3 regions of the Shewanella livingstonensis genome follow, and region 1 is predicted to be linked to each of the others. Evidence: predicted binding sites of a transcription regulator. Region 1 holds the regulator's gene; each other region holds the start of a gene.
What was found. The regulator LexA, encoded in region 1, represses DNA repair genes until DNA is damaged. The targets are predictions, from matches to a motif close to TACTGTATNNNNATACAGTA.
Positions count from the first base shown of each region.

Region 2: the regulator LexA is predicted to act here: its motif matches at 1,444-1,463, upstream of recN (DNA repair protein RecN).
Region 3: the regulator LexA is predicted to act here: its motif matches at 887-906, upstream of EGC82_RS11745 (LexA family protein).

Region 1 covers NZ_CP034015.1:4,833,001-4,835,280, reverse strand. Annotated here, with positions in the region: gene EGC82_RS21180 (cell division inhibitor SulA) at 357-863, opposite strand; gene lexA (transcriptional repressor LexA) at 860-1,474, opposite strand; gene plsB (glycerol-3-phosphate 1-O-acyltransferase PlsB) at 1,739-2,280, shown strand, end outside.
Region 2 covers NZ_CP034015.1:1,591,205-1,593,484, forward strand. Annotated here, with positions in the region: gene recN (DNA repair protein RecN) at 1-1,413, opposite strand, end outside; gene EGC82_RS06895 (AEC family transporter) at 1,541-2,280, opposite strand, start outside.
Region 3 covers NZ_CP034015.1:2,730,425-2,732,704, reverse strand. Annotated here, with positions in the region: gene EGC82_RS11750 (MlaE family ABC transporter permease) at 1-317, opposite strand, end outside; gene EGC82_RS11745 (LexA family protein) at 984-1,397, shown strand; gene EGC82_RS11740 (Y-family DNA polymerase) at 1,404-2,280, shown strand, end outside.

The DNA.
Region 1 (2,280 bases):
AGAAGAGTCACACAGTAATTCTCTGCTCTATGCAAACTCTTCGGTTCCCGAAAAAAGCTTGATGAACTCAAAGTACCTTGGTGGTTGCAAACATAAGGTTTACGGTTTTATTGTTAGCGGTGCACCACACTTGTACCTACGACAGAACTTATCAATATTGATTTGGCTCATTTGAGTCAAAGTTATCTCGATTACTTTGATTCACGTCCAATTAAAGATAAAAATGTTTCATCCTTGTTAACCACATTACTTGTAGATTAAACATTGATCAAGATCACTTTGTTGGCTAATAGGCTGAAAAAAGATGAAAAAAAACCCTGAATTCAATACAGGGCTTGGTAATTAAGGGTTCGTGCTTAGTGAAATGAGCAAAAATTACTTGCTCCATTTGTTAAAGTAGGGCTAACAAGTTGATGTTTGTGAGGTAAGTGAGCATTTACATCTTCAATTACTACACCTAAAGCACGTGCACTTTTGGCTACAATTTCTAACCGACGACTATCGCGAGCGTCAAGTGAGCTTGTCCAAGTTACTACAGCACTTGATGTACCGCTCGTCAGTGCTTTTTCCATGGCCCATAAAGTTTCAACTTCATCTTTGGTATGCACCAGTAAAATTCGGTCCATTCTCACGCCTGCACTTGCCAGCATATGTTTATAGCCAATATGAGGAGGGCTAATTAACACAATCCATCTACCTTGCTGACTCAATGTCGCCAGTTGGCTACACAATTGACTCAGTTCAGCTTCCCCTTGGGTGACGGTTTGTAATGTTTGAATAGTTTGGTTGCCATGGAGTTCTGTGTCAGTTAATTCGACCCATAAGCCTGGGTGGCGTGGCGCGATGCCCATTAGTTTGTTCATAACCAATCTCCATTACGGATAACGCCAACGGCAAGCCCTTCGATGGTTAGGCTTTGGCAACTTAAATCTACTTTTATCGGGGTGTAATCGTCATTTTCTGCATGCAGATAAATCACATTACCTCTTTGTTCAAATCGTTTTACAGTGACGTCATCATCAACACGCGCCACGACAACCTGACCATTACGTGCTTGTTGCATTTTGTGTACAGCGAGCAAGTCGCCTTCTAGAATACCGATATTTTTCATGCTATCACCACGAACGCGCAGTAGAAAATCTGCGGCAGGTTTAAACATGTTTGCATCAACTTGATAGTATTGTTCAACATGCTCTTGGGCCAAAATAGGCTCCCCAGCAGCAACTTGTCCAATTAATGGCAGACCGGTTTCAACCTGTTCTTCATGAGGTAAACGAATACCTCTAGAGGTACCAGGAATGATCTCGATAAAGCCTTTTTTGGCTAATGCTTTTAAATGCTCTTCGGCGGCATTAGCACTTTTAAAGCCAAGACGATTTGCAATTTCGGCACGAGTGGGTGGCATACCTGTTTCGGCGATATTGTTTTTAATTAAGTCTAATATTTCTGCTTGGCGCGGCGTTAACGGTCTCATGATGATTCCTGTCTTTTTATACAGTGACTGTCATTATATACAGTGTTTTTGTTCGCGCAAGTATTAACCAACTATTTTTTGTGTTTTGTTGGTAAAATATCATTTAACGATATGTTTTAATTGATTATTACTTATAGTTTGTCTTATGCTATTTCTTAAGATGAGAGCTCGCGCGTAAAGATAAGTCGCCCAGATAGTGTAAGCAGGGTGGTTTCTGGTATCCTATACCACAATATTACAATGGCTTATATTGCGAAAATAACCATGTCAAAACCAAATTCAATATTTTTACGAGCATTAAGATGGATCCAGAAATGGATGGTACAGACCATTGTGGTGCCACATGATCCCTTTGATGATCTCAACATAGATCCGACCAAGCCTTTGGTTTATTTAATGAAAACGGAATCTATTAGTGATATTGCTGCCTTGAGCGAAATCACAGAAGGCTTTGGTTTGCCCAGTCCTTATGAACCATTACAGCTTGATGGTTTAAGAGTACCTCGAGTCGTTTGCTTAGAAGGTCGAAAACCCATATTTGGTAAACGTGAAAGCGGTGACAAATTCATTAATTATTTTACCAGTTTATTATCCCTTCATAGCGAGAATTCTGAATTAGATATTCAGTTGGTTCCTGTTTGCCTTTATTGGGGGCGCACGCCTGGTAAAGAAGAAGACACCATGAAAGCGGCAGTATTTGAACGCGAAAATCCTACATGGTTACGTAAATGGTTAATGATTTTGTTTTTGGGCCGACATAATTTTGTTCAGTTTTCTAATGCATTATCACTTCGTTATATGGCCGA
Region 2 (2,280 bases), 1.6 Mb from region 1:
AGAGGCTGTAGGGCCTGAAATACCCACATCAACTTCATCAAATATCAATGTTGGAGTGGCGACTTTTTTAGCTGTGATGACTTGAATTCCCAATCCAATACGCGATAACTCACCGCCAGAGGCAACTTTAGAAATAGGTTGTAATGGTTGCCCTGGATTTGTGGTCACCATAAATTCAATACTATCGCAGCCATTAACTGAAATGTTGTCCGGATTATGATTAATTTGAATGGTAAATTTACCTTTAGGCATATTGAGATCATGAATAGACTGGGTGACTAATTTATCTAGTTCTTTGGCATAACGGCTGCGGCTCTGGCTGAGTTTTTGTGCATTAGTTAAATAATTATTTTTATTAGTTTCAAGTTGTTGCCTTATTTCATCTAGTTTGGTTTCATCGCCTGCAAGTTCGGCCAATTCAGACATCAGTTCCTGATGATGTACCGCCAGCTTATCAGCACTAACATGATGCTTACGCGCCAATTGCATTGCGGTTGAGAGGCGTTTCTCTAAATAGGCAAAGTGTTCTGGATCCAGTTCTAAACTGCTTAAGTAACTTTCAATTTCACTGGCACTTTCTTGTACTTGGATTAATGCATCACTGATCATTGAGCTGATTGGGGCAAGTGATTCATCATAGCCTTGAAGCGTGTCAGCGATAGCCGCTACTTTATTGAGCAATGATTCTATATTGCCTTCGTCACTTTCAGTCAGTAAATGTAAACCTGCTTGGCAGCGCTCAATTAAATCTGTGCCATTGGCTAAGCGCTTATGTTCTTGCTCAATCTCATCAAACTCTTCTAAGCCTAAATTGAACTCATTAAGTTCTTCTACTTGATATTGGAGTAACTGTTGACGCGAAATACGCTCATGTTGAGCTTGCTCAAGATACTTTAGTTCGTTTTCTACTTGTTTACAGCGTTGATAACTAGCACTAACGCTGTCGAGTAGTAGTTTATGGTTGGCATAGTGATCGAGTAAGTTTAATTGATGTTCACTTTTGAGCATGGCGTGATGGGCATGTTGGCCGTGAATACCTATCAATAACTGACCAATGGCTTTTAATTGTGTAACCGGAACTGGGTTACCATTAATGTAGGCTCTTGAACGGCCATCACTGTTAATGGTTCGGCGCAATATACACTCATCTTCAGCATCGAGATCGCTATCTTCAAGCCAACGCTTAGCTAAAGGCACGTCATGAAGTGTAAATCGGGCACTGACTTCGGTTTTGCTGGCGCCCGGTCTGACAGTATTGGCATCAGCACGATTACCAAGACATAATCCAAGCGCATCGATAGCAATCGATTTACCAGCACCTGTTTCTCCGGTGATGCTTGTCATACCGGCTTTAAAGTCGAGTTCTAAAAAACGCACGATAGCAAAATTATTGATGCTGAGTTGGCAAAGCATAATGAATTCCTGTCAATGAAACTACCAAACCACTGTATTGATAAACAGTATATACTGATTTTATATACAGTAAAGTGCTTAGGTAAAATTACCATTGACTATTTTATCATCGAGAGCAGGTCGAACATTAAGCAATGTGTTTTAAAAGTGCTTCTATTATAGGCAAACTGATAAAAGTGATTAATGTGCCATATAAAATGCCTTGGGCACTACCATTGGCATTTATTTGGTATCTGTCAGCTAATAGGTAAACACTTGCTGCAGTTGGTAAGGCGGCTAAAAGCACTCCCATAGTGAGTAGATCGTGTTCAACACCGAAGAGTTTGAGTAACCCAAAGGCAATAAAGGGTTGAATAATTAACTTGAGTAAGTTGATTAGACTCAGCTCTGCAATTAAGCCAAGACTGAACATTTTTGCAAAAGATTGATGTCGTAATGCTTTAGCAAGTACCATTCCGATAGCAAATAAGGCACAAGGACTGGAGGTATTGCCCACTTGGTGCAGTACTAATGCCAGACTCTCGGGTAAGGTGATATGCAACGCAGATAGGCTGATACCAATAAGACTGCCGAGCACAATTGGGTTTTTATACAACGCATTTGCCATGATGACCATGGCATGGTCTGTTGACTGTTTATCGCGGCTGGCCAGCTCAATAGAAACTAAAGCAAAGGCGAACATGAATACTGACAGTAAGCTGGCAATGGCTGCGGCCACTAAAGCCATTTTGTGGTCAGGGAATAATAGGCTCAACAATGGAATACCAATAAATGCTGTATTACCAAAAGTAGCATTTAAGGCGCGCATGGCAGCAACAGCTTGTTGCTTAGGCTTACACCATAATGACACACCTATTACCAATGCGT
Region 3 (2,280 bases), 2.1 Mb from region 1:
GCATCATCATTAGCCGTTTGATACACAGGTACGTCGGTAGCCAGCAGTAATAGTTGCTGTAATCCTTGTGGGGTATTTTGCACATTGAGCGGTAATTTTTGTTGTTCACACCAGCGGGATAATTGTAATAAGGCAATGGCGAGGCTTGAATCCCACTGCAATAACTCAGTGGTGGTTAACGTGACAGCATGGCAAGTTGCGGGGAGGGCGGCACAAATATCGGCACCTAGCGGTGCTTGGCCCAATTGCCAATCACCTGCAAGACTCAGTACGCAGTTATCGTCGTGCATGTCGATATCAAAAGTTGCGAGTGTCATACTAGGGCCTGTTGATCTTTGCTGGTTGAATGTTGTTCGAGTTAAAAACGTTTTTAGCCGAACCCTTCGGGCAGCGTTTGATGGCCATTTCTACGGCGTTATCGACTTTTTATGTAGAATAACTACACCTCGAAGTCTCTGTCTTACTGTTATACATGTGAGTAATAGCCAACAATTCGCTGCAAAAATAACCTTGAAAGATCAACAGGCCCTAGACCCCGAGCGAAAGTAATCATGCTATTGGTTTACGTTATACATCAACTAGATTCATTGCTCTAACACGGAATGTTGGTCACAACTCTATTCTCGAACAATCTATAGCTGTAACAGGTGATAGAGGTATTCGGTTAATTGTTGTGCTGCTCACAAGTGTAGACCAATCGCTAGCATTGTATTTTGACTTTGAACAAATAAACTCATTAATAATTAAACTGATAACCTTACCCAGTAGATAGCCAGAGTCTAGCGACACGGGTTTAATCGCTGAGTATGCCACCAACATGTTGCCGTTTAGCGCAAATAAACTTGCACTGTCAAAATATAGCGCTACTATGTACTGTATAAAAATACACTGTTTTTTTATACAGTTCTTTTGTGCTGTGCATTGTAAATTTACGTTGTACGTTTGCATGGTAAGTTTGTGTTGTGAGTTTGCGAGGTTATCGTATGCGCTTTATTCCCATTGCTGCCAGTGCTGGTATTACCGGTTTTGAAAGCCCAGCCGCAGAGTACCTTCAATTAGGCTTAAGTCTTGATGAGATGTTAGTTCAACATCCAAGTTCGACTTTTATCGGTTTAGCTCAGGGGGAGTCGATGCAAGGTGTAGGCATATTCGATGGTGACTTACTGATTGTCGATCGCCATGAAACTGCGAGAAGTGGCGATGTCATAGTGGCTAATTTTAATGGTGAGTTTGTGTGTAAAATTCTCGATATGCAACGGCGAATGCTCGTGTCATCTCATGAGCAACATTTACCGGTGACCATCTACGATTATGATGATTTTAGTATCGAAGGCGTGGTGATCCGCTCAATTCGTTGCCATCGTCAAAGCCCACTGTTTGTCGGCCGAAAAGGGTAAAAAACAATGTTTTCCTTAGTCGATGCCAATGCTTTTTATTGCAGTGCTGAACAGGTGTTTCGCCCTGATTGGCGTGGTAAACCGATAATAGTGTTGAGCAACAACGACGGTTGCATTGTGGCGGCTAATCGACAAGCCAAAGAAGCAGGCATTGAAAAGTTTTTACCTTATTTTCAAGTTAAGGCCTTATGCGCTCAACGTAATGTGATTGTGTGTTCATCTAATTATGAACTCTATGCCGATTTATCTGCCAAGATGATGGCGATAATAGGTCGCTTTGCACCTGATCAGCATGTGTACTCCATTGATGAAAGCTTCCTGTCTTTTAAACACAGTTATCCTGCCATTAAATGCTTGCATACCCAAGGCCAGCTAATTCGCCGCGCGGTATGGAAAGAGGCGCGCTTACCTGTTTGTGTGGGGATGGGCGACACCTTAACCTTAGCGAAAATTGCCAATCACGCCGCCAAAAAAATTCAAGGATACAAAGGGGTTTGTGTTATTGAGACCCCAGAGCAACGTACCGACATTTTACGCCAACTTAGCGTTGGCGAGGTGTGGGGCATTGGTCGGCGCATAAGTAAGAAGCTTGAATCAATCAATATTCGCAGCGCATATGATCTTGCCTGTATGCCGCCGAGCCTAGCGAGAAAACAGTTTAGTATTGAAATAGAACGCACGGTTCGTGAACTCAACGGTCAAGTGTGTAAACAATGGGATGAGGCGCGAACAGATAAAAAACAAATATTTTCCACTCGTAGTGTCGGTGAGCGCATTACCGATTATGAGTCACTATTACAGGCCTTGAGTAAACATATCGGTATTGCCGCGCTTAAAGCACGTCAGCAAGGCTCGTATTGCAAAACCATGTTGCTGTTTGCCA